Linked DNA regions of Maricaulis maris. Each later gene encodes a partner of the first gene's protein in a complex. Links are inferred from orthologs where the notes say so. Each region holds a gene or a part of one and is shown on either strand. Other genes may lie near its edges.

The links.
Region 2: the proteins of groL (region 1) and metK are in contact, whole or in part, in a cryo-EM structure (PDB 8P4O), measured with the Escherichia coli proteins. The link is inferred for Maricaulis maris from one-to-one orthologs.

The regions. Positions count from the first base shown.
Region 1 is NZ_AP027270.1:661,954-677,315, forward strand. The notes cover bases 6,401-9,346. They hold groL (chaperonin GroEL), read right to left. Parts: upstream 8,727-9,346; coding sequence 7,074-8,726; downstream 6,401-7,073. Other genes in these bases: AAA969_RS02975 (glycoside hydrolase family 3 protein), read left to right, coding at 6,401-6,782; AAA969_RS02985 (co-chaperone GroES), read right to left, coding at 8,777-9,064. Also shown: AAA969_RS02955 (protein-disulfide reductase DsbD family protein), read left to right, coding at 1-1,896; AAA969_RS02960 (hypothetical protein), read right to left, coding at 1,893-2,369; hisS (histidine--tRNA ligase), read left to right, coding at 2,552-4,033; AAA969_RS02970 (hypothetical protein), read right to left, coding at 4,320-5,465; more of AAA969_RS02975, read left to right, coding at 5,673-6,400; katG (catalase/peroxidase HPI), read right to left, coding at 9,348-11,510; AAA969_RS02995 (OmpA family protein), read left to right, coding at 12,028-12,696; AAA969_RS03000 (EAL domain-containing protein), read left to right, coding at 12,895-14,118; AAA969_RS03005 (TIGR01459 family HAD-type hydrolase), read left to right, coding at 14,196-15,047; AAA969_RS03010 (protein phosphatase CheZ), read right to left, coding at 15,060-15,362.
Region 2 is NZ_AP027270.1:2,537,073-2,552,339, reverse strand. The notes cover bases 3,933-6,783. They hold metK (methionine adenosyltransferase), read right to left. Parts: upstream 6,024-6,783; coding sequence 4,842-6,023; downstream 3,933-4,841. Other genes in these bases: metF (methylenetetrahydrofolate reductase [NAD(P)H]), read left to right, coding at 6,216-6,783; ahcY (adenosylhomocysteinase), read right to left, coding at 3,933-4,760. In the rest of the region: AAA969_RS12150 (glycosyltransferase family 2 protein), read left to right, coding at 1-531; AAA969_RS12145 (hypothetical protein), read right to left, coding at 528-1,115; AAA969_RS12140 (DUF4164 family protein), read left to right, coding at 1,187-1,624; AAA969_RS12135 (cell division protein ZapA), read left to right, coding at 1,629-2,054; AAA969_RS12125 (5-formyltetrahydrofolate cyclo-ligase), read left to right, coding at 2,251-2,832; AAA969_RS12120 (hypothetical protein), read left to right, coding at 2,856-3,266; more of ahcY, read right to left, coding at 3,351-3,932; more of metF, read left to right, coding at 6,784-7,124; AAA969_RS12100 (homocysteine S-methyltransferase family protein), read left to right, coding at 7,121-8,179; metH (methionine synthase), read left to right, coding at 8,192-10,849; AAA969_RS12090 (TIGR00282 family metallophosphoesterase), read left to right, coding at 10,932-11,747; AAA969_RS12085 (hypothetical protein), read left to right, coding at 11,953-12,222; AAA969_RS12080 (mannose-1-phosphate guanylyltransferase/mannose-6-phosphate isomerase), read left to right, coding at 12,346-13,419; AAA969_RS12075 (YebC/PmpR family DNA-binding transcriptional regulator), read left to right, coding at 13,510-14,268; AAA969_RS12070 (AGE family epimerase/isomerase), read left to right, coding at 14,293-15,267. UniProt on the Escherichia coli protein: Catalyzes the formation of S-adenosylmethionine (AdoMet) from methionine and ATP.

The DNA.
Region 1 (15,362 bases):
AATGGTCTGCCGGTCGAAATCGAGTGGGACCTGCCGGCCGGTGTGCAGATCGGTGATGTGGTCTGGCCGACCCCGATCGAGCTGCCGCTCACCGACATGATCATGGATTATGGCTACAAGGATGAGATCGTCCTGCCGATGCCGATCACGGTCGCGGCGGACTATGTCGGCGACACGGTCGAGATCACGGGTGATGCCACCTGGCTGGTCTGCGAAGATATCTGCGTCCCCGAGGAGCGCACCCTGTCCCTGACGCTGCCGGTGGCGGCGAGCGGTGAGCAGGACGAGGCTGGCTACTGGTACATCCGCACAGCGCTGGACAGCGTCCCGCAGCCGGATGACGCAATTGCCGCCTCATACGCGGTTGAGGGGGGCCGGGTGATCCTCGAGCTGAGCGGCCCGGCCTTTGCCGATCCGGCTGCCATTACAGGGCTGCGCTTCTTCCCTTACGAGACCGGGGTCATCCGCAATGCCGGCCTTCAGACGCTGAGGGCGGGTGAGGGCTCGACCCTCGTCTTGCTTGAGCCGGGTTATGCCGCCAATGCGGCGCAAGCGGGCGGGCTTGATGGCGTTGTTGCCTGGGAAAACACCGGTGGCGGTGAGCGCCGCGCCATTGTCGTCGAAGCCGCACCGGGCGGCGGTGGCTATGGACTTGAGCCGCTTGCCGGGGCGCCGTCTCCGGCCTCCGCACCGGTCGGTATCCTCGGCCTGATCCTGCTCGCCTTTGGCGGCGGCCTGATCCTCAACCTGATGCCCTGCGTTTTCCCGGTGCTGTCCATCAAGGTCCTCAAATTCGTCCAGGTCGCCCATTCCGATGCCGGTGCGGTGCGGACCCAGGGTGTGTTCTTCCTGGTCGGGGTTCTGGTCAGCTTTGTCGGTCTGGCCGGTGCCCTCGTTATCCTGCGCGAAGTCGGCCTGCCGGTTGGCTGGGGCTTCCAGCTGCAGGTGCCGATCGTGGTCGCCAGCCTGGCCTTGCTGCTGTTTGCCATCGGGCTGAACCTGCTGGGCGTGTTCGAGGTTGGCACACGGCTGATGGGTCTGGGCTCCGGACTGGCTGACAAGCCGGGCTGGAAAGGCGCTTTCTTCACAGGCGTGCTCGCCGTCGTCGTGGCGGCCCCTTGCGTTGGCCCCCTGGCCGCCGGCGCGCTCGGGCTGGCCCTGACCCAGCCTGTGCCGGTGGTGCTTCTGGTTGCCGGTTCCATGGGTCTTGGCCTGGCGGCACCGTTCGTGATGTTCGCGGTGTTCCCGAGCCTGTTGCGTTTCCTGCCCAAGCCGGGCGGCTGGATGGTCACCTTCAAGCAGTTTCTTGCCTTCCCGATGTTTGCCTCGGTCGTGTGGCTGAGCTGGGTGCTGGCGATCCAGTCCGGTCCGACCGGCCTGCTCTTCCTCGGCGCCGCCATGCTGGCCCTGTCCTTCGCGGTCTGGGCGCACGGCCAGGGCCATCGGATCTGGTCGGTTATCGCCATCATTGCCCTTGCGCTCGGTGTCCTGAGCGTCGTCGCCATCGCGCGGCTTCCCGCAGCCACCGGTGGCCCGGACATGGCGGTCGGTGAAGAGGAATGGTCGCGTGAGCGTGTCGCCGAATTGCAGGCGATGGGGCAGCCGGTCTTCGTCGATGTGACGGCGGCCTGGTGCGTGACCTGCCAGATCAACAAGCTCACCGTGCTCAATACCGACACCGTCAAGGATGCCTTTGACAGTCTGGGTGTTGTCAGCATGCGGGCCGACTGGACCAATCGCAACGAGACGATCGGCGCGCTGATCAGCGAGCACGGCCAGGCGGGTGTTCCGCTCTATCTGATGTATCCGGCCTCGGGCGGCGCGCCGCGCGTCCTGCCGACGGTTCTGACCACGGGTGGTTTCGTCGACCAGCTCGAATGGGCGGCGGCGAACTAGCCCCCTGACAGGGCCGGGCAGCTTGCCGGCAGCTCAACACCGCTGAGATCGGTATCGCTGTCGACGGCGGGAGCGATATTGCTGGCGTCAGACATCAGGGCGGCGAGGTCGGCATAGATATGGGCTTGTTCGGCGGCGGTTTCGGCGGCGTTCAGGGCTTCCAGCCTCGATGTCGCATCGGCCGACATGCCGCGGAAGATACAACGCAGGTCGATGGGGCCACCGGCCTCGTCTATGCGGCGACTCATCAACAGGGCCTCGACGGAAAATTGTTCCAGCTCGAACGATAGCGGATCCTCGATATCGAGCGGGGTCGCGGGGGCTGCCGGGCGCCTGGCGGCTTCCTGCGAGCGGGCCCGGGCGGTCTCGCCAATCGCGGCGGCGAAGGCGGCGAAGTCACTGCCCGGCCCGGCCTGGGCGGCAGCGGGGGCCAGCAGCGTGGCGGCGATCGCGGCGAAGAGGGCGGATTTCATGGCAGGCTCCCGGTCAGTCTCAGCCTGTTCTAGCAGTAACGCCTTGATTTCCGGTGAATCGACCGGCATCTCCCCTTGCGGTGTGCGTGTGCGGGTTCACAGGGCCTGTCTGCTCGTGGAAAACACCGCCTGACATGGGCTTGTCCGCGCCGGCGGAGAGGCCAACCAGATCGGAGATCGTGATGAGCGCCAAGAAACCCTTTCGACCCAAGGCCCGTCGTCCGCGCGGCTTTGAAGACCGCAGCGGCTCTGTCCTGCGGGTCGAGCGCCATCTCGTCGAGACCGCCAGTCGGATCTATGACGACTGGGGTTTCGAACCGCTTCAGACCTCGGCCTTTGAATACGCCGACGCGCTCGGCAAGTTCCTGCCCGACGAGGAGCGTCCCAATGAGGGCGTGTTCGCGCTCGAGGATGATGACGGGCAGTGGCTGTCGCTGCGCTATGATCACACCGCGCCGCTCGCCCGCTTCGTGGCCGAGAACTTCCAGGACCTGAACAAGCCCTACCGGCGCTACCAGGCCGGCGATGTCTGGCGCAATGAAAAGCCGGGCCCGGGCCGCTTCCGGCAGTTTGTCCAGTGCGATGCTGACACGGTCGGTGCCGCCGGTGCCGCAGCGGATGCCGAGATGATCGCGCTCGCTGCCGATGTGATGCGCGCGGTTGGTCTGGCCGATGGCGATTATGTGGTGCGGGTCAATGACCGGCGCATTCTCGACGGTGTGCTGGAAACGATCGGTGCGGCCGACCCGGAGCGCCGCATGCGTGTGCTACGCGCTGCCGACAAGCTGGATCGGCTCGGTCGCGACGGCGTGGCCCTGCTTCTCGGCGGCGGCCGTAAGGACGAGTCGGGCGACTTCACCGAGGGCGCCGGGCTGGATACCGCCGGAATCGATACCGTTCTAGGCTTCCTCGACGCTGGTGGCGGCAGCCGGAGCGATGTCATCGGGCGCCTTGAGCCGCTGATCGGGACCTCCGACACCGGCAAGGCCGGGCTCGCCGCGCTGGCCGAGATCGACGCGGTGCTGACCGCGATCGGGGTCGATGTCGACCGCGCCCTGTTCGACCCGTCCGTGGTGCGCGGCCTTGGCTATTACACCGGGCCCGTCTTCGAAGCCGAGCTGCTGGCCCAGGCCAGCTATGACGACGGCTCGCCGATCCAGTTCGGATCGGTTGGCGGCGGCGGTCGCTATGATGACCTGGTGTCGCGCTTCACCGGCCAGGCTGTGCCGGCGACCGGTTTCTCCTTCGGCGTCAGCCGCTTTGCCGCCGCCCTGTCGGCCCTGGGCCTGACCGGCTCGGTCGAGGAGAAGCCGCTGGTTCTCGTGGTCGCCAGCGAGAAGGATCGTTCGGCGGACTATCTGGCCATGGCCCGCGAGCTGCGCGCGGCCGGTTTCCGGGCCGAGGCCTTTGTCGGCTCCGGCAATATGGGAAAGCAGATGAAATACGCCGATCGTCGCGGTGCCGCGGCGGCCGTCATCGTCGGCTCGAATGAGCGCGAGGAAGGTCTGGTGACGATCAAGGACCTCAAGCTCGGTGCCCGCCTGGCCGCCGATATCAGTGACAACAAGCAGTGGCGCGAGGAGCAGCCGGCGCAGGAAACTGTCGCCCGGACCGACTGGCTCCGCGCGGTCTCGGCGCTGGTCGAGCGCCACCGGGCAGGCTGAAAAAACGAGGCCATGGCGGACCTTGTCCCCAGCTCTCCGGATTATGGGGGTTGACGTAACCGGGTGCCCACGTCAACGTCAGACTCGGAACTGGGCCTGACCGCTTGGTTCTTTGGCGCTTCGGGGAGGAGGCGTCCTTTATCGACCAACCGTTATCTCGGGGCTGGCCATTGCCAGCCCCTTTTTTTTGTCCGGTGGCGGACCGGCCGCTCAAAACCGGAGGCCAGACAAGAAAAGGGCGGCCCGCTTGTGCCGGACCGCCCCGTTTCGCCGCATCAGGCGAGGATCAGTCGTCCTTGTCTTCGGATGTGTATTCGAGGATCACGACGCGCTGGCCATCATCGAGGTCGATTACGCGCCGTCCTTCGGTGCGCTGGATGCGTTCGACGCGGACATTGCGGCGAACGTCGCGGTCATCGGTGCTGCCTTCGAGCCGGCCACCGGAGAGGCGGTCGACCTCGAGCCGGTTCAGCCACTCGACGAGGTCATCGCCGGTCTGCTCTTCACCATCAATCCAGACCCGTTGACGGCCATCGCTGTCCTCGACCCGGATGTCGCGGGCGTCGCTATCGCCGAGCAATTGGTGAAGGCGTTCGGTATCGGCGTGGATCATCGCGGCATGCTCGCGCTCGGCCCGCGCCGCGTCGCGTTCGGCGTGTGCCCGGTCGCGCTCGGCATGAGCCCTGTCCCGTACCCTCTCGCGGGCGATTTCCCGCTCGGCCCGGGCCATCTCACGGGCCGCGTGCTGGATCTCGACGCGCACGCGGCGACGGTCGTCATCGGTCTCAGCGCGGTTGTCGCGCAGCTCGCGGCGAACCTCGTCCATGGCAGCCCGCATCTCGGCTCGCGCGCTTTCGAGTTCTGCGCGAACCTCGGCCTGCTCCTCGGCGCTCAACTCGTCCCAGTCACGCGACTGCAGGACGCGGTCTTCGTCGAGACCTTCCAGCGCGAGCGTCAGCGACTGAAGGACGCCATGGCCAACCCCGTCGATATCAAGCTCGATCGCCATGTCGGCGAGATGGTTTTCCATCTCGGCCAGATGCTGGGCGCGCTCGGCCATGTGGACCTCGAATTCGCGCTCCATGCGGACCCGGCGACCCTCGACGACCCGGACCTCATCACCCTCGATGATCACCACACTATTCGGTGAAACTTCGACTGCATCGCCGTCAATGAGCACCGTCCCGTCGACGATCTCGATCTCCTGGTCATCAATGCGGATGACCGAGCGTTCCCCGTCGCGGTCGATATGGATGGTGCGATCGCCATTGGCGCCGCGAATCTCCACGATCTGGCCGTCATCGCCCATGAACATGGCATCACTGTCGGCCGAGACATGAACCCGGGTCCGGCTGACCCCGTCATCGTCCAGCGCAAAGGCCGCGGCCCCGGTCACGGCGAGCGCGGCACCCGCAAGCAAAAACTTCTTCATCGCATCTATCCCTCTTCGATGTGGCACCACCCTGGCGGCCCGCGCCTTACGGCGTCCCTGTTTGCGGCTAAATTTTTTGTCACGCCCCGTGTGGTTCCGAGCCGATCCGGACCGCTCTCCGACTGTGTCTTTCGGCGCGACAGGCTTGCCAGCCGCCGGAGCGGTGCCCATTCTCGCAGGCTGTACAGTGAGTGACGGAAGCGGATCATGGATCGACGACGCGTCTTGCAATCGGGTATCGCCGCCACACTGGTGGCGGCGACCGGCTCCCGGGTGACTGCCCTGTCCGAGACCGTTGTCGAGCGGCCGCTGGCCGAGCGCGTCGGCGACATGCTGCTGATGGGCTTTATCGGCTCGCATAACGAGACCGAAGGCGCCGACATTATCGACGCCCACCTGGCGGCGAAGCGGATCGGCGGCGTGCTGTTCCTGCGCCACAATGTCCGCTCCCGCGAGGGCGCCGAAGGTTCGGCGGCGCGCTTCCGGGCGACCCGCCCCGACGCCTGGATGGCGATCGACCAGGAGGGCGGGCTGGTCCAGCGCCTGTCGCGCGACCTCGGTTATACCCATATCCCGCGGGCCATGGAGATCGCCGCGGCGCGCTCGCCGCAAGGCGCGGGCGAGCTTTACCGGCTCGGCGCGGCAGAGTTTCACGCCGCCGGTTTCAACATGAATCTGGCCCCCGTCGCCGATCTGCATGACCCCGAGAATGCCGTGATCGGACGTCATGGCCGCGCCTATGGCAGTGACGGCGATACCATTGCCGCCTATGCCGGCGCCTTCATCGACGCCTTCGAGGGCGAGGGTATCGCCTGCGCGATCAAGCATTTCCCCGGCCATGGCCGGTCCCGCGGTGACAGTCATGACGGCTTCGTCGATATCTCCGACACCTGGAGCGAAGCCGAACTGGCGCCCTTCCGCGAGCTGATCGACCAGGGCCGGGGCCATCTGATGATGGGGGGGCATCTGACCAATCGCCAGCTCGATCCGAGCGGCGAACCGGTGACCTTCTCGAAGCCCGTTCTCGACGATCTGCTGCGCGGACAGCTCGGCTTCACCGGCGTGGTGATGACCGATGATCTCGACATGGGCGCGATCCGCAATAATTACAGCCAGCGCGAAGCCGTGCTGCGCTCGATCGAGGCCGGCAATGACATGATCATGCTGTCCAATTCGGCCGCGCCCGACGCCGAACTGCCGCAACGCATTGTCGGCTGGGTCGAGGCCGCCATCGCCGAGGGCCGCCTGACCGAGCACCGCATCAACCAGTCGGTCGCCCGACTGGCTGTGCTGAAGGCGCGGGTCGGGCTGGGCTAGTCCGCCGCGCCGGCCGTCCCGCGGGCGCGTCTTTTCTTTCCCACAGCGTGGGGAGGGGGACCGCGAAGCGGTGCAGGGGTGACGCCGAAGGCGGCATGGGTCCATCCGTGTCAGGGTCCTTCCTCGCTACGCTCGGACCCCATCGACCCGCCGCTGCGCGTCGGCCCACTTCCCCACGTGCGGGGAAGAAACGCGTGGCAGCTCGGTTGTGCACCAACTCCGGGATACCAAAGAAAAGGGCCGCCCCATCGGGACGGCCCTCTCTTTTAGTCGGTCAGGTGACCGGCATGATTACATCATGCCGCCCATGCCACCCATTCCGCCCATGCCGCCCATGTCGGGCATGCCGCCGGCGCTGTCGTCCTTCGGTGCGTCGGCCACGGCAGCTTCCGTGGTGATCAGCAGCGAAGCGACAGAAGCCGCGTCCTGAAGCGCGGTACGGACGACCTTGGCCGGGTCGATGACGCCGAACTCGAGCATGTCGCCATACTCTTCGGTCTGGGCGTTGAAGCCGAAGGTCGGGGAGGCGTTTTCCATCACCTTGCCGACCACGATCGAGCCTTCGACACCGGAGTTGGTGGCTATCTGACGGATCGGGGACTGCAGGGCGCGGGCGATGATCGCGATGCCTTGCGTCTGGTCAGGGTTGTCACCCTTCAGACCGGCCAGCTTGGCTGAGGCCTTCAGGAGGGCAACACCGCCGCCCGGGACAATGCCTTCTTCCACCGCAGCGCGGGTGGCGTTGAGGGCGTCGTCGACGCGGTCCTTCTTTTCTTTCACTTCGATCTCGGTGGCGCCGCCAACCTTGATCACCGCAACACCGCCGGCCAGCTTGGCGAGGCGTTCCTGCAGCTTCTCGCGGTCATACTCCGAGGTGGTTTCCTCGGACTGACGGCGGATCTGGTTCACGCGGGCTTCGATCTGGGCCTTGTCACCCACACCGTCGACGATCGTGGTGTCGTCCTTGGTGATGTTGACGCGCTTGGCCGAGCCGAGCATGTCGAGCGTGACGGTTTCCAGCTTGATGCCGAGGTCTTCGGAGATGACCTGGCCGCCGGTCAGGATGGCGAGGTCTTCCAGCATCGCCTTGCGACGATCGCCGAAGCCCGGGGCCTTGACGGCAGCGATTTTCAGGCCGCCACGCAGCTTGTTGACCACGAGGGTGGCCAGGGCTTCGCCTTCAACGTCTTCCGCGATGATCAGCAGCGGGCGCGAGGATTGGACGACAGCTTCCAGGATCGGCAGCATCGGCTGCAGCGAGGTCAGCTTCTTTTCGAAGAGCAGGATGTAGGGCTCTTCCAGCTCGGCCTGCATCTTGTCGGCGTCAGTGATGAAGTAGGGCGACAGGTAACCGCGGTCGAACTGCATGCCTTCCACGACGTCGAGCTCGGTTTCGAGGGATTTGGCTTCCTCGACCGTGATGACGCCTTCCTTGCCGACCTTGTCCATGGCCTTGGCGATCATGTCGCCGATTTCCTTCTCGCCATTGGCGGAGATGGTGCCGACCTGGGCAACTTCAGCGGAGTCTTTCACCGGGGTGGAGCTGGCCTTGATGTCTTCCATGACGAGGGCAACGGCCTTGTCGATGCCGCGCTTCAGGTCCATCGGGTTCATGCCGGCCGCAACCGACTTCATGCCTTCGCGGACGATGGACTGGGCCAGGACCGTGGCGGTCGTGGTGCCGTCACCGGCGACGTCATTGGTCTTCGAGGCCACTTCGCGCAGCATTTGAGCGCCCATGTTCTCGAACTTGTCGCTGAGCTCGATTTCCTTGGCGACGGAGACGCCGTCCTTGGTGGTGCGCGGTGCGCCGAAGGATTTCTCGATGACCACGTTGCGGCCCTTGGGACCGAGCGTGACCTTGACAGCGTTGGCGAGGATATCGACGCCGCGCAGCATGCGTTCACGCGCGTCGGAGCCGAAAAGTACGTCTTTGGCAGCCATTGGATTATATCCGTTCTTCTAGTTGAGGGTGTTCAGATCGGCGGTGGCGGTTACGCCATCACGCCGAGAATGTCGGACTCTTTCATGATCAGCAGCTCGACACCGTCAACGGTGACTTCGGTGCCGGACCATTTGCCGAAAAGGATGCGATCGCCGGCCTTGACGTCGAGCGGACGCACTGAGCCGTCTTCCTTGATCGCGCCGCCGCCGATTGCGACGACTTCGCCTTCCTGCGGCTTTTCCTTGGCCGTATCCGGGATGATGATCCCGCCCTTGGTCGTGGACTCTTCTTCGACGCGCTTTACCAGCACGCGATCGTGCAGAGGACGAAAAGTCATCTTTGTCTATCTCCAAACAGAGGACTGAAGGTTTCTGGCACTCGGCCAAGGCGATTTAGCACTCACCCTGACCGACTGCTAACAGAGCGGGAGATAAGAGGCAGTGGGGCGGGCGTCAAGAGGTCCGTGATGCGATTTCTGACACGCCCAGCATTCCGCGGCTTCACACCGGGCCCGGGGGCTGAAGCAGCGAAAAGGAAACGGGCCGCCCCGGTCTGGGGCGACCCGTCCTGTTGGCGTCATTCGGCCGGATGATCAGGCCGGATGCGGTCTTGAGTCCAGGCTAGAGGTCGAAGCGGTCGAGTTGCATGACCTTGGTCCAGGCGTCGATGAAATCGGCGACGAAGCGGTCCTCGCCATCACCAAAGGCATAGACTTCGGCCACGGCCCGCAATTCGGCGTTGGAGCCGAAGACGAGGTCGACCTCGGTCGCGGTCCAGGTGACGTCGCCGGTCTGACGATTGACGCCTTCATAGACATATTCCGCATCGGTCGGCTGCCAGCGGGTCGACATGTCGAGCAGGTTGACGAAGAAGTCATTGCTCAACGTGCCCGGACGGTCGGTGAAGACGCCATGGGCGCCGCCGCCCGTATTGGCGTCCAGGGCGCGCAGGCCACCAATCAGCACCGTCATCTCCGGAACCGTCAGCGACAGCAGGTCAGCTCGGTCGACCATGCGTGCGGCCGGCCCGCGGCTATGATCATCGCCGAGATAGTTGCGGAAAGCGTCGGCATGCGGCTCAAGCAGGGCAAAGCTCTCGGTATCGGTCTGCGCGGCGCTGGCATCGGTGCGACCCGGGGCGAAGGGGACGGCGACATCATGCCCGGCCTCGGAGGCGGCCTGCTCGATGGCTGCGGCACCGCCGAGCACGATCAGGTCGGCCAGCGAGATCCGCGTGCCGTCGGTCTGTGCGTCGTTGAAATCGCCCTGGATCTGTTCCAGCGACGCGAGGACTGTCGCGATTTCCTCGGGGTTGTTGACCGCCCAGCTGTTCTGGGGTGCCAGCCGCAGGCGACCGCCATTGGCGCCGCCGCGCATGTCGGTGTCACGGAAGGAGGCGGCGGCCGCCCAGGCCGTGCGCACCAGCTGAGGAACCGTCAGGCCGGAGCCGAGGATGTCGGACTTGAGGCGCTCGATGTCGCCGTCATCGACGAGCGGATGATCAACCGCCGGTACCGGATCCTGCCACAGCAGCTCGACCGCCGGAACATCGGCCCCGAGATAGCGGGCCCGCGGACCCATGTCGCGGTGGGTCAGCTTGAACCAGGCGCGGGCGAAGGCCGCCTCGAACTCTTCCGGATTCTCGAGAAAGCGGGTCGAAATCTCGCGGAAAGCGGGATCTTCGCGCATGGCAAGGTCGGTGGTGAACATGATCGGTGTTTCGAACTCGCCTGGCGTGTGGGCGTCCGGAACGATCATCGCCGCCTCGATGTCGGCAGGGACCCACTGGATGGCGCCGGCCGGGCTGCGTGTCTGCACCCATTCGAAATTGTACAGGTTCTGCAGATACTGGTGGGTCCAGCGCGTTGGGGCCGAGGTCCAGGCGCCTTCGAGGCCGGAGGTGACCGTGTCAGCGCCGTTCCCGGTGCCGCAGGAGTTTTCCCAGCCCAGGCCCTGGGCCTCGACGCCGGCAGCGGCCGGCTCCGGTCCGGTGCATTCATTCGGGTCGTGTGCGCCATGGGCCTTGCCGAAGGTGTGACCGCCGGCGATCAGGGCAACAATCTCCTCGTCATTCATGGCCATGGCGTTGAAGGTCCGGCGAATGTCGGCGGCCGCCAGCAGCGGATCCGGGACACCGTTGGGGCCTTCCGGATTGACATAGATCAGGCCCATCTGGGCTGCCGCGAGCGGGCGCTCGAGGCGCTGACCGTTCTCGTCATAGCGCTGGCTGGCCAGCATGTCCGCTTCTGGGCCCCAATAGACAAGCTCGGCCTGCCAGTCGTCCTCGCGGCCACCGGCGAAACCGAGGGTCTGGAAGCCCATGTCCTCCATCGCGACATTGCCGGCCAGGATCATCAGATCGGCCCAGGAAATGGCTTCGCCATATTGTTGCTTGATCGGCCACAGCAGTCGCCGGGCGCGGTCGAGATTTCCATTGTCCGGCCAGCTGTTGAGCGGTTCGAAACGCTGTTGGCCGCCACCGGCGCCGCCGCGACCATCCCAGGTCCGATAGGTGCCGGCGCTATGCCAGGCCATGCGGATGAAGAAGGGGCCGTAATGCCCGTAATCGGCCGGCCACCAGTCCTGCGAGGTGGTCATCAGCTCCCGGATCTGCACCTTCACGGCATCGAGATCGAGCGACATGAAGGCTTCTGCATAGTCGAAATCCTCCCCGAGCGGGTTCGAGCGGGTGGTTTCGTTCATCCGCAATTGGGTCAGGTCGAGCTGCTCAGGCCACCAGAAGGCGTTGGTTCTCGGGGCATCCGGTGTCGCAGCGGCCGGCATCGCATCGGCTGCCGCGTAGGTCTCGGTCGAAGCCTCTGTGTCGGCGCTCATATCGCTGCCGGTCTCGGGCGACGAACAGGCCGCGAGGATGAGCGATAGCGTTGCCGCGGAGGTAAACAGGAAAGACTTGGTGCGCGTTCTCATAAGGTGGCTCCCCAATGGTGCCGCCCGTCACCGAGTGTCGCGGTGCGCGTGTGGGAATGGAGGTATCCGCATTCCGACGGGGCAGCTGATCATGCTCGGGCAGGGCACCGTAACAGGTCGATCCGGCGCTGAAGGTCTGCCGTCTGAAGATTCAACCTGTACGCGCTGATCGGCCATAAATCCAATCGATATTAATTATGGAAGATATTGATTGGATTGATGCCTCTGACCGCCCGGCGAGCCGGGGACTTTTGGGCAGGGCCGGGGTCAGTCAGCCTGCGTTCATCTGGCAAAACATAAATCGGAGATTGCCATGCCCATCATCTGGTTCGATATGATAGGCTTAGAGTTGCGTTATCGAGAGGGAGCCTCAATGAAACTCCGCACTGCAGTCCTTACCGTCGCGGCGCTGTCCATGGCAGCGTGCACGACCACCGATCCGTACACCGGTGAAACCCGGGCCAACAACACCGGTCGCGGCATCCTCCTGGGCGCCGCGGCAGGCGCGGCGCTGGGATATCTGACCAACACCAATGACAGCGAAGAAGGCCGGACCAATGCCCTGATCGGGGCCGGTATCGGCGCCCTCGCCGGGGGTGCGGTCGGCAATTACATGGACCGCCAGGAAGCCGCCATGCGCGAAGCCCTGTCGGACAGCGGCGTCGGTGTGCGGCGTGAAGGCAATGATCTTCGCCTGATCATGCCGGGTGATGTCACCTTCGCCACCAACTCGGCCGATATCCAGGGTCAGTTCTACGGTATCCTGTCTGATGTCGGCACGGTGCTGAACCGCTACCCGGCGACCTATGTTGATATCGTCGGCCATGCCGACTCCGTGGGTGCAGACGCCTACAATCAGCAGCTCTCCGAGCGCCGGGCCCTTTCGGTGGGCAATTACCTGATCGGCCAGGGTGTCCTGCGCGACCGCTTCTATATCGCCGGGATGGGGGAGCGCTCGCCGATCGCGTCCAACGACACGGCCCAGGGTCGCCAGCAAAACCGTCGCGTTGAAATCCTGATCCGGCCGCATGCTGCGTCCTGATACCAGGGGTTTCTGACTGCGAATGAGAGCGGCCCGCCGGATCGGCGGGCCGCTTTAATTTATGCATCACCTTATAAATCAGCTTGTTAGGCCCCAAAGGGGCGGGTCGGGTTTACCTTCGTTAACCAAACGACAACCGGTGACGACACAGCTTAAGCTTCAAGCACACCTGACGATTCGCTGATTCGAAGGCCGCACATGCCCCGCGTATCCGACATTTTGATCCTGCTGACCTACATCACCGTCGCCGCGGTGGCTGCGATCGGCTTCGAGTTCTTCGGCCTGATGCCGACGCTAAATGCGTGGATGATGGGGGCGATTGTCTTCATCGTCGCCGGCATGGCGCATTCGGCCGCGGCGCGCGGGCAGGAACGACGGGTGCTGGAAACCGAGATCCACGAGCTCAAGGCTGCCAATCTGGCCCTCGCCGAGGAATTCGAAGCCGCCCAGGCGCGCCTTGACGAGATCGCCGACGAGCTGCGTGCGGAATCGGTGGAGCGCGACAATGCGCTGGTGCACGAGGTGAAGGTGCTTGAGGACCTGGTCCGACGCGTCGGTCCCGCCGGCGTGCAGACGCGGCCTGCCGCGCCCGAGGCCGCCAGCACGTCACGGACCGATATCGACACGGTGCGCGAGGCGCTCGCCGCCAACCGCGTCGACCTGTATTTGCAGCCGATCGTTACCCTGCCGCAGCGCCGGACGGCCTATTATGAAAGCTATACCCGCCTGCGCGATGCGACCGGTCGCGTGCTGGCGCCAGCGGCCTTCATGTCGGCTGCCGAGGAAGCCGGCCTGATGGCCGAAGTCGATAATCTCCTCCTGTTCCGCTGCGTGCAGATCGTGCGTCGCCTGACCGGGCAGGACCGCAAGGTCGCGATCTTCTGCAATATCTCGCTCAACTCCCTGGCGGACGAGACCTTCTTCCCGGAATTCCTCGACTTCATCCGTCAAAACAAGAGCCTGTCCAGCTCCCTGATCTTCGAGATCTCCCAGCAGGCCTTCGAGGAACGCGACGCCATCGCCGCCCGCAACATGGCCCGTATGGCTGATTTCGGGTTCCGCTTCTCGATCGACCAGATATCCCATGTCGAGCTTGACCTGTCGGAGATGGAACGGGCCGGCGTTCGCTTTGCCAAGATCGGTGGCCGCCGCCTGCTCGATGCCATCGACAATTACGAGTCGATCGCCGGCTACGAAGCGGGTGCGATTGCCACGGAAGACCTGGCCGGCCTGTTCGGACGTCACGGTATCGAACTGATCGTCGACAAGATCGAGGATGAGGCGACCGTGGTGGAAGTGCTGGAAATGGATGTGGCCTACGGCCAGGGCCATCTCTTTGGCGAGCCGCGCCCTGTGCGCGACGACATGCTGGAGGTTGCCCCGCGCGAGACCGGCGGCAATGTTGCCCGGATGTCGGCCTGACCGGTTCACACCGCGACCCGGCCTGCCGGCCGACACGCCGCATTGACCGGCTGTCACAGGCCTGCTTCAAGCAGGTGATGTTACCCGAACTCGCCACGCTGGGCCCGCTTCGCGACCGCTATGACACGTTGTATTGCGATGTCTGGGGCGTCATTCGAGACGGTACCGACTTGTTGCCCGCAGCCGTCGATGCGCTGATCCGATTCCGCCAGAGCGGGGGACGGGTCTGCCTGGTCTCGAACTCGCCGCGGCGCAGTTCCAGCCTTGCGCACTTTCTCGATCAGATGGGGCTGCCTTCGAGTGCGACCGACGCCATGGTTACCTCGGGCGATGCCATCCATGAGGAATTGCTCAAGCGGACCCCGGGTAAGGCGTTCAATATCGGTCCCGCCAGTGATGGTGCCCTCTATGCCGGGCTCGATCTCGACTTCACCGATATCGAGGCGGCCGACTTCATCACCTGCACCGGTCCGGATGATTACGAGAATGGCCGACCTGAGGATTATGATGCGGTCCTGGCTCGGGCCCTGGAGCGCGGGATCGAGCTGGTTTGCGCCAATCCGGACATCGTCGTCCAGTCGGGCGACCGGCTGATCGTCTGTGCCGGCGCCATCGCGCGTCACTATCGGCAGATGGGTGGCACCAGCATTGTCGCCGGCAAGCCGCACCAGCCGATCTACAGGCTGGCGAAGGCGGCGCTCGAGGCGCAGGGCCACACGGTGGTGCTCGAGCGCGTGCTGGCGATCGGTGATGGTCCGGAGACTGATGTCGAGGGGGCCATGCGGGCGGGTGTCGATTGCCTCTTCATTGCCGACGGCATTCTCGGCGACATGCTCAACGGCGGCCGCCTCGATGTCGAGACAGCCGCCGCTGCGCTGAAGGATTATGGTGTGTCGGCCCGCTATGTCGCGGATCAGCTCACCTGGTAGTTTGTCGGTCGACTAGTCGAACAGGGAGTCGATCGAGTTCTGGTCCAGATCGGAAACCGGGGCCGCGTCGGTAAACATCGCATCGATGTCGTCCTGGCTGGTTTCCGGTCCGCCGATCGCCGGGCCATTGAGCAAGAGCTCGCGGGCCCGCTTTTCCTCGGCGCTCTCTTCGGCCACATGGTCGGCATCGCGAACGCCCATGACTTCGGCGAAGCGTGACACGCGGCTTTCCACGTGGCGCAGGGATGTCACGACCTTCGAGACACGCTGACCGGCGAGATCCTGGAAGCTGCACGCCTCGATGATGGTCATCAT
Region 2 (15,267 bases), 1.9 Mb from region 1 along the record:
GAAGTGTTCGCAGCCTGCGGCGCGGCGCTCTTCATAAAGCGCGACGTCTATGAAGCCCTGGGCGGGTTTGATGAGCGCTTTTTCTGTTACAATGAGGATGTCGACCTTGGCTACCGTGCCCGGTTGCAGGGCTATCAGGTCATCCAGCTCGCCAGCGCGGCGGTCGATCATGTTGGCTATGGATCTTCCGGCCGACGTTCGGAATTCGCAACCTATCACGGTGTCCGCAACCGGCTGTGGGTCTTCCTCAAGAACACCCCGGGCTGGCTTTTCTGGTTGCTGCTTCCTGGCCATGTTCTGGTGACCGGGCTGCTCTGGTTATCGTCACTTCGCTTCGGTCAAGGGCGTGTTTTCGCGCGAGCCCTGGGAGACGGTCTGGCCGGCCGGAGGGATATATTCCTGACACGGGCTGAGGTTCAGAAGGCGAGACGGGTTCCGCCGTCAGCGATTGCCCGCATGATGAACTGGAACCCGATCGACCTGCTGACACGGCGGGCGAAAGTACGCCTGCTGAGTCGACAGAAGCCCTAACTTTCGCAGGGCAGGGGTTCCAACGCGGTGATTTCGACACGCTGCAGGTCGATCCGGTTGCGCTGTGCGCGCCAGTCCGGCCAGAGGCTGACATAGGCGAAGGCAAGTTCGCAGCGCGCGGGCAAGAGTTCGATCGTCAGGCTCTCATAGTTTTCGCTGGTTTCTTGGCTCTCCCAATCGGCCTGGCTCCGACCGGGTATGAAGACATTGAGGAGGGTCTGTTCAGCCCCCTGGTCCGGGGTTGCCCGGAGTGTGTAAGTCACTCGCAGGCGGTGCCCCTGAAACGCTTCGATCTCGTCTGGTGACAGCGTGAAAAACGCACCCGCCGACTGGAGGCCGTCCAAGGGACCGCGGGCTGCGGCAATGCGGGCAAACTGCGAGCCGTCCTCAGTGAGGAATTCGATAGTGAGACCATTTCCCAGTGTCATCCCCGCCAGGCGTTCGCCCTCATAGATCAGGCCCTCAGCGCGAATCTCCTCCGGTGTGCGGTGATCGGTGTCCCCAAAGCTCATGGCCGCGGCAATCATGGCGGCAGCCGCTGCGGTCGCGATCGGGTAGAATGCCCAGTCGGGAAGGGAAAGCATCTGTCGAAATCGCCTTTGGTTCGAGCGCTGTAAAGCTTTGACCTTGTGGACTGTCAGGACACAAGCGTCAAATGATGCCCGGCGGCAGGCCGACCGGCCGCGGCACCTCGATTTGGCCCCTTTTCACCGCCATGAAGGGATATGAACTCAATGCCGCAGGGGATGAAGTTGATCAAGAACTTGAACTTTGCCGCGACACAGTTGATTCTCAGCGCATGAACGTGCGTCCGGATATGCCTGAAGATGCCCTGGAGGCTGTGATCGCACGGCTGGACGGCGCCATGACGCGCGTGGAGGGTGCAGCGCGGTCCATGCGGTCGCGGGTAAAGCGGGCCGAGCTTGCCGCGATCGAAGCACGGGACGCCGATGTTGATCGCGCCCACCTCGCCGAAGCGCTGGACGAGGCGCGCGGTCGCGAGGCCGCTTTGCAGGAGGCGGCACAGTTTGCGTCAGACGCGCTGGATGGCGCGATAACCGAACTCCGTGATCTTCTCCGTGGGGAGGACTGAGCCGATGTCGCGCGTGACCGTCACTCTCAATGGTCGGGACTTCACCATCGGTTGCGAAGAGGGTCAGGAAGCTTATCTTCGCGAGCTCGCGGCAAGCCTCGACAAGCGCGTCTCGGAAATTTCGGGCCAGGTCGGCCAGATCGGTGATTTGCGGCTATTGCTGATGGCGTCGCTCATTCTTGTCGACGATTTGCGGGAGTCCGACGGTCGCATCGAGAGCCTCGAGGGCCAGTTGCAACGCCTGCGGCACGAAAATCACGGCGCCGCCAGCCTGCATGCCGAAGCCCGCACGCGTCTGACCGACCAGCTCAACCGGCTGGCTGCCCGGATGGAGCGTTTCGCCGGGGCGATGGAAACCGGTGAGCTCGATGCGGATGACGATGAAATCCTGTCTGCGCAGAATGACGCACTTGCCGAAGCCGACGCTTGAGCTTCGGCCCATTCGGCCCCACATAGGGGGTGGCGGTTATCTGCTGCGTTCGACTGGAGCGTTTATCCTGCGGACCGTACACCTCCACGAGGGAACTGCCTCTGTCTGGGACCCTGGTCCCGTTCAAGTGGTGCCCACCTGAACAGTCGGGTTTGTGGGGATATACACGCTCTAACGGCGCGAGTGGAGCCGCCACATGATTTCCACGGACAAGCCCGCGCTGCGGTCCCGCATGCTGGAGCGGCGTCGTGAAGCCGGCTTGGTATCGCCGGATGCGGGGCGGGCGCTCGCCTCCCGATTTCCGGACCATTGGCTGCCGTCACCCGGTGGCGTCGTGGCCGGCTACTGGCCGCTTGCCGGCGAAATCGACCCCCGCCCGCTCATGGAGCGTCTTGTCACCGGTGGAGCCCGGCTGTGTCTTCCCGTGGTCGAGGGGCCGGGGCGTCCGCTGACATTCCGCGCCTACCGGAAGGGTGACGCGCTGGAGCGGCGCGGCATGGGCGTCTTCGAGCCGCTTTCAAGCCAGCCGGAGTGTCACCCGGGTCTGGTCCTGGTTCCGCTGCTTGCTTGCGACCGGGCCGGTAACCGGCTTGGCTTCGGCAAAGGGTATTATGACTACACGCTGGCCGCTCTGCGTGCGACCGGCCCCATCCTCGCGATCGGTCTGGCTTTCGATTGTCAAATGGTTGCCGAGCTTCCCGCCCAAGCTCATGATGAGCCATTGGATGGGCTGGTCACGGATGCTGAAGTGTACGATTTTCGGGATGAACGAGCCTGATCAGGGGAGCAAGCCGGCACGCAATGACTTTCACCGTCACACATGTTCCCGCCAATCATGCAGCCTGCCTGATCCATATCGGCGTCGTCAGCGGTGATGAAATCAGGGCATCCCGTCTCGAGTTGAAGGCGGTGGCGAATGCCAATTCCGTGCGCGGCGCCATTATCGACATTACAGACGCCTCGATCGAGGCGCCGCCGGTTGAAATCATCGATAACGTCCAGGGCCTTGTCGATGACCTTCTTCCCGGCACCAAGCTCGGCTTCGTTGGTCGCGCCGAGGACCAGGAGACCGTGTCGATGATCGTGGCCACCGTCGCCCACTCGCTCGGCCGGAAGGTCGGGCAATTTCATGATCGCGAGACGGCGCTTTGCTGGATCCGGCTGGACTGGACGTCCGCAGCCGCCTGCAACTGCCTGCCGATTACCGAATAGCCGGACCAAAAACGCCCCGGCTCGTGGAACCGGGGCGTTTGCTGTGCATGCCGGACAGGCCTCGGCGCTGGCCTGGTCGCTGGCCTAGTAGCGGTAATGCTCGGCCTTGAACGGGCCGGCTTGCGGGATGCCGATATAATCGGCCTGGTCTTCCGAAAGCACGGTCAGCTTGGCATCGAGCTTGTCGAGGTGCAGTGCGGCGACCTTTTCGTCGAGGTGCTTGGGCAGGATGTAGACCTCGTTCGAATAGTTCTCGCCCTTGGTCCAGAGTTCGATCTGGGCCAGCGTCTGGTTGGTGAAGCTGGCAGACATCACGAAGCTCGGGTGGCCGGTGGCATTGCCGAGGTTCACCAGGCGGCCTTCCGACAGCAGAACGATGCGGTTGCCTTCCGGGAATTCGACCAGGTCGACCTGCGGCTTCACATTGGTCCACTTGAAATTCTTCAGGCTCTCGACCTGAATCTCGTTGTCGAAGTGGCCGATATTGCAGACGATCGCCATGTCCTTCATCACGCGCATGTGGTCGACGGTGATGATGTCCTTGTTGCCGGTCGCGGTGACGAAGATGTCCATGTCGCCGACCACGTCATTCAGGCGGACGACCTCGAAGCCATCCATGCAGGCCTGCAGGGCGCAGATCGGGTCGATCTCGGTGACATAGACGCGGGCGCCGGCGCCCGCGAGCGATTCGGCGGAGCCCTTGCCCACATCGCCATAACCGCAGACGACGGCCTTCTTGCCGGCCATCATCACATCGGTGCCGCGACGGATCGCGTCGACGAGGCTTTCGCGGCAGCCATAGCGATTGTCGAATTTCGACTTGGTGACGCTGTCATTCACATTGATCGCCGGGAAGGGCAGCTCGCCGCGCTTGTGCATCTGGTAGAGACGCATCACGCCGGTGGTGGTTTCTTCCGATACACCCTTGATCGCGGCCTTTGCCTTGGCGAACCAGCCCGGGGAGGCAGCAATGCGCTTCCTGATCTGGGCGAAGAGGAAGGTTTCCTCTTCCGACTTCGGGTGATTGAGGATGGACGGATCGGCCTCCGCCTTTTCGCCGAGGATCAGATACATGGTCGCGTCGCCACCATCATCGAGGATCATGTTGGCGGTTTCGCCGTTCGGCCAATGGAAGATGGCGTCGGCATAGTCCCAGTATTCCTCAAGCGTCTCACCCTTGGTCGCGAAGACCGGCACGCCGGTCTCGGCAATCGCGGCGGCGGCGTGGTCCTGGGTCGAGAAGATGTTGCACGAGGCCCACCGCACTTCAGCACCCAGAGCGGTCAGCGTCTCGATCAGGATCGCCGTCTGCACGGTCATGTGCAGCGAGCCGGCAATGCGCGCGCCCTTGAGCGGCTGCGCGTCCTTGTATTCTTCGCGCAAGGCCATCAGGCCCGGCATCTCAATCTCGGCCATGTCGAATTCGATCCGGCCCCATTTGGCCAGCGACATGTCTTTCACGACATAGGGTTTGTCCGCAGCAAATTGCGTCATGACCATCAGGTCCTTCTTTTTGGGCAGTATTGGTGTGTTGGGGTTTGGGCCGACATCGCCGGCCCAAAGTGATTGAGGTGTTTAGAGTAGGCCGCGCAGCTGATCGGCGAGATCGGTGCGCTCCCATGAAAAGCCGCCATCGTCGGTTGGTGTACGGCCAAAGTGGCCATAGGCCGCTGTGCGCGCATAGATCGGGCGGTTCAGCTGAAGCTTCGTTCGAATGCCGCGCGGTGACAGGTCTGCCATTTGCATCAGAGCATCTTCGAGCTTGGCTTCGTCGACGCGTCCGGTGCCGTGCAGGTCCACATAGAGCGAGAGCGGCTTGGAGACGCCAATTGCGTACGACACCTGGATGGTGCAGCGCTTGGCTAGCTCCGCGGCGACGACATTCTTCGCCAGCCAGCGGCAGGCATAGGCGGCCGAGCGATCAACCTTGGTCGGGTCCTTGCCTGAGAAGGCGCCGCCGCCATGCGGTGCCGCGCCGCCATAGGTGTCGACAATGATCTTGCGACCGGTCAGACCGGCATCGCCGTCCGGTCCACCAATCACAAACGTGCCGGTCGGATTGACGTAGAATTCGTCCTCGGGCGGGAACCAGCCTTCCGGCAGGACCTCCGCGACGATCGGGCGGACCAGCTCGCGGATGTCAGCCTGGGTCAGGCCTTCCTTGTGCTGGGTCGAAACCACAACAGAGGTCACACCGGCCGGAACGCCATTCTCATAGCGCATGGTGACCTGGGACTTGGCGTCCGGCTCAAACTCGGGGCGCGCGCCTGATTTGCGAAGCTCGGCCATGCGCTTGAGGATCTGGTGCGAGTAGGTGATCGGCGCCGGCATCAGTTGGGGTGTCTCGTCCGAGGCGTATCCGAACATGATGCCCTGGTCGCCGGCGCCCTCATCCTTGTCGCCGCTGGCGTCGACGCCTTGGGCAATGTGGGCGGACTGCTCATGCAGGAAGTTTTGGAAGGTAGAATTTTTCCAATGGAATCCGGCCTGCTCGTAGCCGATGTCGCGCACTGCTTCACGGGTTGCAGCCTCGATTTCGGCGTCGTCAACCGCTGCGGCGCAACGGATTTCACCGGCCAGGACGATCTGATTGGTGGTGGTCAGGGTCTCGCACGCAACGCGAGCTTCTGGGTCTTTGCCGAGGAACAGATCGACAATAGTGTCAGAGATACGGTCACACACCTTGTCAGGGTGGCCCTCGGAAACGCTCTCAGATGTAAAAATGTAGGACGATCGGCTCACGGCATATATCCTCATATAAAGATCGCTTTATATGCGGGGCATAGACCAGAACTGGGGCCGCGATGCAAGTGCGAGCTGCCGGGGGTGCTTAAAATTCTGGTGCTGAAACAACCTTACGGCGGGGCTAGCCATCAATCTTATATAAAGATATCTTTATGTGAACATGTAGGGCCTGCCTTAACTTTACGGGCTTCAAGGAGTGACATCATGGGACCCGATGCCGAGATTTCGAACGCCAGCCGCGACCTCGCGGTCTCGTTCGAATTTTTCCCTCCCAAAACAGACGCGATGGAAGCCACGCTTTGGGAATCGATTTCTCGTTTGGAGCCGCTCGCACCTAGCTTCGTGTCTGTGACCTACGGGGCTGGCGGGTCGACCCGTGATCGGACCCATCGGACTGTCCATCGGATCGTCGAGGAAACAACTATCCGGCCTGCCGCCCATCTCACCTGTGTCAATGCGACGCGAGAGGAGGTCGATGAGGTGATCCGTGACTATTGGGCATCCGGCGTGCGTCACATAGTGGCGTTGCGCGGAGATCCGCCCGATGCCATTGGCGGAGCGTATTCGCCGCCGGAAAACGGATATGCTAACGCAGCTGAGCTGGCTGCCGGGATTCGGAATATTGGCGATTTCGAGATTTCAGTCGGATGTTACCCCGAGACACACCCGGAGAGTCCCACTCCGGATTTTGATATTGATTTGCTCAAGGCCAAAATTGATGCTGGCGCCACGCGGGCAATTACCCAGTTTTTTTTCGATGCGGATATCTATTTCCGCTTCCGGGATAGGGCGGTGGAGGCTGGGGTCAATATTCCTTTGGTGCCGGGTGTTATGTTGCAACCTAATTTCAACGGACTGAAGCGGATCGCAGGGCTTTGTGGCACCAGCTTGCCGAAATGGTTGCACGAGGCCTATGACGGACTCGACGATGATCCTGTCACCCGCCAATTGGTCACAGCTCATGTCGCGGCGAAGCTGTGCAGTAATCTGCGGAATGGCGGGGTGGACGGGTTCCATTTTTATACGCTCAATCGAGCCGAGCTGGCACTCTCGACCTGTCAGCTGCTGGGTGTCAGATCCGGGGATCGAGCACGGGTGGCGGCGGCATCATGACGCGAGAAAACCGTATCAAGGCTATAGAGGCCAAAGGAGCGGAGCGGGTACTCATTCTTGATGGGGCCATGGGGACGCAGATCCAGGATCTCAAGCTTGATGAAGACGGCTACCGGGCAATGCGGTTTTCTGACTGGGGCGTGTCGATCAAGGGCAATAATGACATTCTCAACCTTTCGGCGCCGGACGCTGTGAAAGCAATACACAGGGCCTATTTCGAGGCTGGCGCGGACATTGTTGAAACCAACACATTCTCGGCCACCTCGATCGCACAGGCCGATTACGAGATGCAGGCATTGGCGCCGGAAATCGCCCGTGAAGGTGCGCGACTTGCCCGCGAGGCTGCGGACCAGGTCACGTCTGAGACGGGTAGTATCCGGGCAGTGGCCGGCGCGATCGGTCCGACCAATAAGACACTGTCCATCTCGCCGGATGTGAACGATCCGGGCTTTCGCGATGTCGATTTCGAGACCGTTCGCGCGGCCTATCTCGAACAGGCGGAGGCGATGGAAGCTTTCGTCGATTTCTTTCTGATCGAAACCATCTTCGATACCCTCAATGCGAAGGCGGCGATCAAGGCCCTGCTCGATCTGCGCGCCCAGACCGGCAACACTGTTCCCATCATTATCTCCGGAACAATCACTGATCGATCAGGACGAACCCTGTCGGGCCAGACGGCCGAAGCCTTCTGGTACTCGGTCCGGCATGCCCGGCCTTGGGCGGTCGGGCTGAATTGTGCGCTGGGTGCCGATGAGATGCGGCCCTATATCAGCGAGCTGTCCCGTGTCGCTGATACCCGCATCATCGCCTACCCCAATGCCGGCCTGCCGAACGATATGGGCGAGTATGACGAAACGCCGGACCAGACCGCCTCCCATCTCGGCGAATGGGCGGAGTCCGGCCTGGTCAACATTCTGGGTGGCTGCTGCGGCACCACGCCGGATCATATCCGGGCCATTGCCGCGGCTGCCGGTTCAGCGGCCCCTCGTCGTCCGGCCAAACACAAGCGTGCTATGCGCCTGTCCGGCCTGGAACCCTTTGAGCTGGCATCCTGAGGCCATTCTGACATGACCGTTTCCGTCCCCAGTTTCGTCAATGTTGGCGAGCGTACGAATGTTACCGGCTCGGCCCGCTTCCGGAAGCTGATTACCGAGGGTGATTATGCGGAAGCCGTGTCTGTTGCCCGTCAGCAGGTCGAGAATGGTGCCCAGATCATCGATGTGAACATGGATGAGGGCCTGCTCGACAGTGTCGAGGCCATGACCCGCTTCCTGCGCATGATCGCAGGCGAGCCGGACGTGGCCCGCGTCCCGGTTATGGTCGACAGCTCGAAATGGGACGTCATCGAAGCGGGTCTGCAGAACACCCAGGGCAAGGCGATCGTCAATTCGATCAGCCTCAAGGAAGGCGAGAAGCAGTTTCGCGAGCAGGCCGGCAAGTGCCTGGCCTATGGTGCGGCCGTCGTGGTCATGGCGTTCGATGAGACCGGCCAGGCTGATACCGCCGCGCGCAAGTTCGAGATCTGCGACCGCGCTTACAAAATCCTGGTCGACGAGATCGGCTTTCCGCCGGAAGACATCATCTTTGACCCCAATATTTTCGCCGTGGCGACCGGGATCGAGGAGCATAATAACTATGCTGTCGATTTCATCGAGGCGACGCGCCGGATTCGCGAGAACCTGCCCGGCTGTCATGTTTCGGGTGGTCTTTCGAACATTTCGTTCTCCTTCCGTGGCAATGAGACGGTGCGGCGGGCGATGCATTCGGTCTTCCTGTTTCATGCCATCAAGGCCGGCATGGACATGGGAATCGTCAATGCCGGTCAGCTCGACATCTACGACGACATCGAGCCCGAGCTGCGCGAGCTGGTCGAAGATGTGATCCTCAACCGGCGCGATGATGGCACTGACCGTCTGCTGGAGGCCGCCGAGCGGTATCGTGGGCAGGCGAGCGGTCCGGCCAAGGTCCGCGATCTGAAATGGCGCGAAGCCCCGGTCAATGACCGGATCCGTCACGCCCTTGTGCACGGGATCAACGAGTTCATCGTTGAGGATACGGAAGAGGCGCGCCAGGCGTGTGAGCGTCCGCTCCACGTCATCGAGGGGCCGTTGATGGACGGCATGAACGTCGTCGGCGACCTGTTTGGCGACGGCCGCATGTTCCTGCCCCAAGTGGTGAAGTCGGCGCGGGTCATGAAGCAGGCTGTCGCCCACCTGATCCCCTACATGGAAGCCGAAAAGGCCAGAACCGGGGACCAGCGCAAGTCCAACGGCAAGATCGTGATGGCGACGGTGAAGGGCGATGTCCACGACATCGGCAAGAACATCGTCGGCGTAGTGCTGCAATGTAACGGCTATGACGTCATTGATCTCGGCGTGATGGTGTCGTGCGAGAAAATTCTCCAAACGGCGCGGGAAGAAGGGGCAGATATCATTGGCCTGTCCGGTCTGATCACCCCGTCTTTGGACGAGATGGTCTTTGTGGCGTCCGAGATGGAGCGCCTGAAGGTCGACATCCCGCTCATGATCGGTGGCGCCACGACCAGCCCGGCCCATACTGCGGTCAAGATCGATCCGGCCATCAGCGTCGCCCCGGTGATCCATGTGCTGGACGCCAGCCGCGCAGTCGGGGTGGTCTCGAAACTCCTGTCTGACCAGCGCGATAGTTATGCCCAATCGGTCAAGGACGATCTCGCCAGGATCCGGGAGCGACGGCTTGCTGCGCGTTCGGCGAAGGCGCGGCTGCCGCTCGAGCGGGCCCGGGAGAAGGCGTGGGATTGCGACTGGAATGCGTGTTCGCTACCGGCGCCTGCCAAGCCTGGACTGACGGTTTTGAAGCCGTCCCTGTCCGAGCTGGTCGACTATATCGACTGGACACCTTTCTTCTTTACCTGGGAGCTCAAGGGCAGCTATCCGGCGATCTTCGAGGACCCCAAGCGCGGCGAGGCGGCCAGGGCCTTGTTTGCCGATGCCCAGGCGATGCTTGCGCGGATGGTCGACGAGGCGCTGCTGGAGCCGCGCGCCGTGGTCGGCTTCTGGCCCGCCAATCGTGACGGGGATGACGCGGTGCTTTACACCGATGACACCCGCCGCGAAGAGCTCGCCCGCTTTTATGGTCTTCGCCAGCAGGCGGCCAAGGACAATGACCGCCCCCATGTTTGCCAGTTCGACTTCCTGGCCCCGGCCGGGCATGCCGACTGGATTGGCGGGTTCGCCGTTACGGCTGGCGATAATCCGGATTTGATGGCCCGTTTCGAGGCGGCGAAGGACGATTACAACTCGATCTTGTTCAAGGCCTTGTCCGACCGTCTCGCGGAAGCCGCGGCCGAGTGGCTTCATGAACGGGTGCGTCGCGAATACTGGGGCTATGCGCCCGACGAGGCTTTCAGCAATCGTGAGCTCATCGCGGAAGCCTATGCCGGCATTCGACCGGCAGCGGGCTACCCGTCGCAGCCGGACCATTCGGAAAAGCGAACCCTCTTTACCCTTCTCAACGCGGCAGAGACGACCGGGATCGACCTGACCGACTCCTTTGCCATGACCCCGGCCTCGTCCGTTTCCGGCCTTTATCTCTCGCATCCGGACAGCCATTACTTCGCGGTTGGTCGCATCCTTCCCGACCAGGTCGAGGACTATGCCCGGCGCAAGGGCTGGACGGTCGCGGAAGCCGAGCGCTGTCTGGCGCCGATCCTCGACTATGTGACAGGGTCGCAGACAGCGGCCTGAGCAGGCTGCATCAGCGATGACTTGGACTTTCCACGTCTGATGCGCCATATCCGTCGGCCTGACCGCTGACGGAGCCTTTTTCATGCGCCTGGCCTTTTTTGGAGACATTGTCGGCAAGACCGGCCGCCGCGCGATCGAGGACCACCTGCCGCGGGTCCGGAAGGCTCTGCAACTCGACTTTGTCGTCATCAATGCCGAGAACGCAGCCGCCGGATTTGGCGTCACAGAGCGGATCTGCAATCAGCTTTTCGATCTTGGAGCCGACGTGCTGACCCTGGGCAATCATGCCTGGGACCAGCGCGAGACGCTCACTTTCATTGATCGTGAGCCCCGTCTTCTCCGGCCCGCCAATTACCCGGTTGGCTCAACGCCGGGTGCGGGAGCCAATCTGTATGACCTTCCCGACGGACGCCGTGTCTTTGTCATGAATGTCATGGGCAGCCTGTTCATGGAGACCCTGGACGATCCGTTCACGGCCGTTGAACGCGAACTCGCCGCCGCACCCCTTGGCATGGTCGCCGATGCGGCCATCGTGGACTTTCACGGTGAGGCGACGAGCGAGAAAATGGCGATGGGTGTGTTCTGTGACGGCCGCGCCAGCCTGGTTGTCGGTACGCACACACATGTCCCGACCGCAGATGCCCGCGTCTTGCCGGGCGGAACCGCCTACCAGACGGATGCCGGCATGTGTGGTGACTATGACAGTGTGATCGGCATGGACAAGGAAGAGCCGCTGCGCCGCTTCACCACGCGCATGCGGTCGGCCCGTTTCGAGCCGGCGACGGGTGAGGCGACACTGTGTGGCGTCTTCGTGGAGACCGATGATTCCACCGGTCTGGCGCTCCGCTGTGAACCGATCCGCCTTGGTGGCCAGCTGTCCGAGACGCTTCCCGTCTGAATGTGACAAATTTGCTGCGATGCAGCGCAATACGGTCGGTGCGCAGCTGCAACCGGTTGATCGCCTTTGGTGTGCCGCTAGCGTGTTGGCAGAGGACTTGCTAGGTTTAAGTGTGAGGCGCGCGTGATGGCCATCACGCTAGGAGCGGTGCTTCCCGGCTTAGAAATGGTGGCCGTGTTCAGCGCAGGGCAAAGGGGGAAGGGACGTGTTCAAGCAAACGATCAGGTTTGATGATGTGCGCGCGGCCCATGAATTCGATGAGCACCTGGCAGCGTTTTTACGCTCGATGGATGCTGAAAAGACCGCCGAGACGCCCTGCGTTTTTACATCGAGCAGCCTCGAAGGAAACGCCCACCTGCGGGTTGTTCAGACAGATTGCGCAGATTTTCTCGGGCGCTTGCTGGCTTACCTCGCGGCGCGTGATTTCCCCCCGGCAACCCCGGCGCACAAACCCTACGCCTTGGCCGACCATTAGCGCTTGCGGCCTTGTCGCTCTGTCGCTTTTGCCAATGCTTCGCCCAATGATATTGCGTTCCAGCGCCGATATGGTTCATGTGGGCGCGGTTCTGACGGATAGGGGGATGTCGTGAGACAGGTAGTGCCGGTCATCATGTCGGGAGGCTCCGGAACTCGTCTGTGGCCGCTCTCGCGGACTGCCCATCCGAAGCAGCTGCATGCACTGGTTTCCGAGCTGACGATGGTTCAGGAGACTGTAGCGCGCGTGAGTGACACGCGGCGGGATTTTTCTTTTGCCCGCCCGATGATCGTGCTGAATGAGCGCCAGCATGCTTTGGCGCGGCTTCAGCTCGAAGCGATGAGCGTTCCGACCTCTCATTATGTGATCGAACCCGTGGCGCGAAACACGGCCGCGGTGGCTGCGGTCGCGGCTCATTTGGTGGCGCGCGAGTATGGACCCGACGCCTTTGTCCTGTTGCTGCCGGCCGATCACCACATTCGCGATGTCGATGGATTCCACACGGCGATCGAGGCGGCCGCTGAACTCGCGACGGCGGGTTCGATCATCACGTTCGGCGTGCAGCCTACCGGGCCCGAGACCGGTTACGGGTATATCGAGCGCGGCGAGAAGCTGGGTCAGGGGTACCGGGTCAGGCGCTTCACGGAAAAGCCGGATCGTGAAGCTGCCCAGCGGTTTATTGATACCGGGGCCTATTATTGGAATGCCGGCATCTTTCTTTTCGGTTCAGGCGCGGTCATCTCCGAGATGAACCGACATTGCCCGGAGATCGCCAGTGCGTCTTTCCTGGCTCTGGAAAACGCCAGCAATAATGGCGATGAAGTCAATTTGTGCGTGGATAGCTTCGCAAACTGCCCGTCGAACTCGTTTGATTACGCGGTCATGGAGAAGACCGACAAGGCGGTCGTCGTGCCGGCTGATATTGGCTGGTCCGATATCGGCGCCTGGCAGGCGCTTTGGGAAATAGCGTCTGACAAGACAGCCGATGGCAATGTTGCCCGGGGCGATGTGCATTTCGTTGAGACCCGCGATTCATACGTCATGTCGACGGGCCCCCGGGTTGGGGTCGTCGGGGTCCGGAATGTCGTGATTGTCGTGACGGACGATGCTGTTCTCGTAAGCGACGCCGGTCGATCCCAGGATGTGAAGGCATTGGTCGATGCGCTGAAAGAAGAGGGGCGGACGGATTTGCTCTGAGACCGCTTGCATGTGGCGCGAGCAGTAGCGTTGGGGCGCCATTCTGGGTAAGGAAGTCGCCTCGAATCCGCAGGAATAGGGAAGCCGATCATGGCCGGACACTCCAAATGGGCCAATATCCAGCACCGCAAGGGGCGCCAGGACAAGCTGCGTTCCAAGCTGTTCTCGCGCCTGTCCAAGGAAATTTCCATCGCTGCCAAGATGGGCGGCCCGGACCCGGATGCCAATCCGCGCCTGCGTCTGGCCATCGCCAATGCCAAGGGCCAGTCCATGCCCAAGGACAATATACAGCGCGCGATCGACAAGGCGTCGGGGGGCGATGACGAGTCCTATGAAGACATTCGCTATGAAGGTTTCGGTCCCGCCGGGATCGGTGTGATCGTTGAAGTCTCGACGGACAACCGTAATCGTGCGGCGGCCGAAGTCCGCACCGCCTTTGCCAAGAATGGCGGTAATCTGGGCGAGACCGGGTCTGTCGCTTTCATGTTCGATAATGTCGGAGAAATCCGCTACCCGCTGTCGAAGGCCGATGAAGACGCCATGATGGAAGCGGCGATTGAAGCCGGTGCCGAGGATGTCACGTCTGAGCCCGGCGACGAGGACAATGAAGGTGAGCACGTCATTTACACGGCGCGCGAGGATCTCATGGAAGTCGTCGGCAATCTGTCGGAGACGTTCGAGGATCCCTCCTCTGCCAAGCTGATATGGAAGCCGCAGAACCTCATCGAAGTCACCGGCGACAAGGTCGGATCTTTGATGAAGATGATGGAAATGCTGGAAGATAGCGATGACGTGCAAAACGTTTACGCCAATTTCGACATTTCCGACGAGGATATGGCGCAACTCTGACGAGCGCCATTGGGGGCGGCGGTTATGAACTCGGTTCAGCGATACGCCGATTGGTGCAGGCATATTGCGCTCCCCTACTGGGCGGAGCACGCATGGGACCGTCGGTCGGGTGGTTTTCTTGAGGCATTGAGCCTTGACGGTAGACCGGTCACCGGCGATTCCCGGCGCGTCCGTACACAGGCTCGACAGGTATATGTCTTCGCGCGAGCCCATATTGCGGGTTGGTGTGACAGTGCCGATCTGGCGATCGATGGATATGAACTTCTGGAACAGCGCGCAAAAGCCCCGGACGGATCCGGGGGCTGGGTGCATCGCCTGACTGATTCCGGAGGGGTCGAAGATTCGACCCGCGACTTATACGACCATACCTTCATCCTCCTGGCTCTGGCTTGGCTGTATCGGTTGACGCATGATCCGCGATATCGGCGTGAGGCTGAGGCCATTCTGGCGTTTCTTGATGCTGATTTGCGACATGTCCATGGCGGGTACGCAGAGAGTGTCGGGGCCCCAACACTGACGCGCCGGCAAAATCCACACATGCATTTTTTCGAGTGTATGCTGGCTTGGCACGCCGTGACCGGCGATCGGATGTGGTTGGATCGGGCGAGCGAGGTGCTTGGCTTGCTTGTGACGCGCTTCATCGATTCTGCCAGCGGGTGTCTGATGGAATTTTTCGATGATCAGTGGCGTCCTGATCCGTCGACGGTCGGGGATGTTGTCGAACCGGGTCATGAGATGGAGTGGGTGTGGCTCCTCGATTCGTATCAGCGAGCTGGTGGCCCGGTTCCGGACCAGATTGCCAAGCGCCTGTATCACCATGCTCAGATGTTTGGTGTGAACCCTGCCACCGGTTTCATGATGAGTGCTATTTCGCGGGATGGCAGGGCTTTGCAGGGCGGCAGCCGGACCTGGGTCCAGACTGAATGGCTTCGGGCCGCGCTGGCCCGTTATCGCCAGGGAAGCTCCGCGAACTTGAGTGAGGCGGAAACCGCTGCTGCA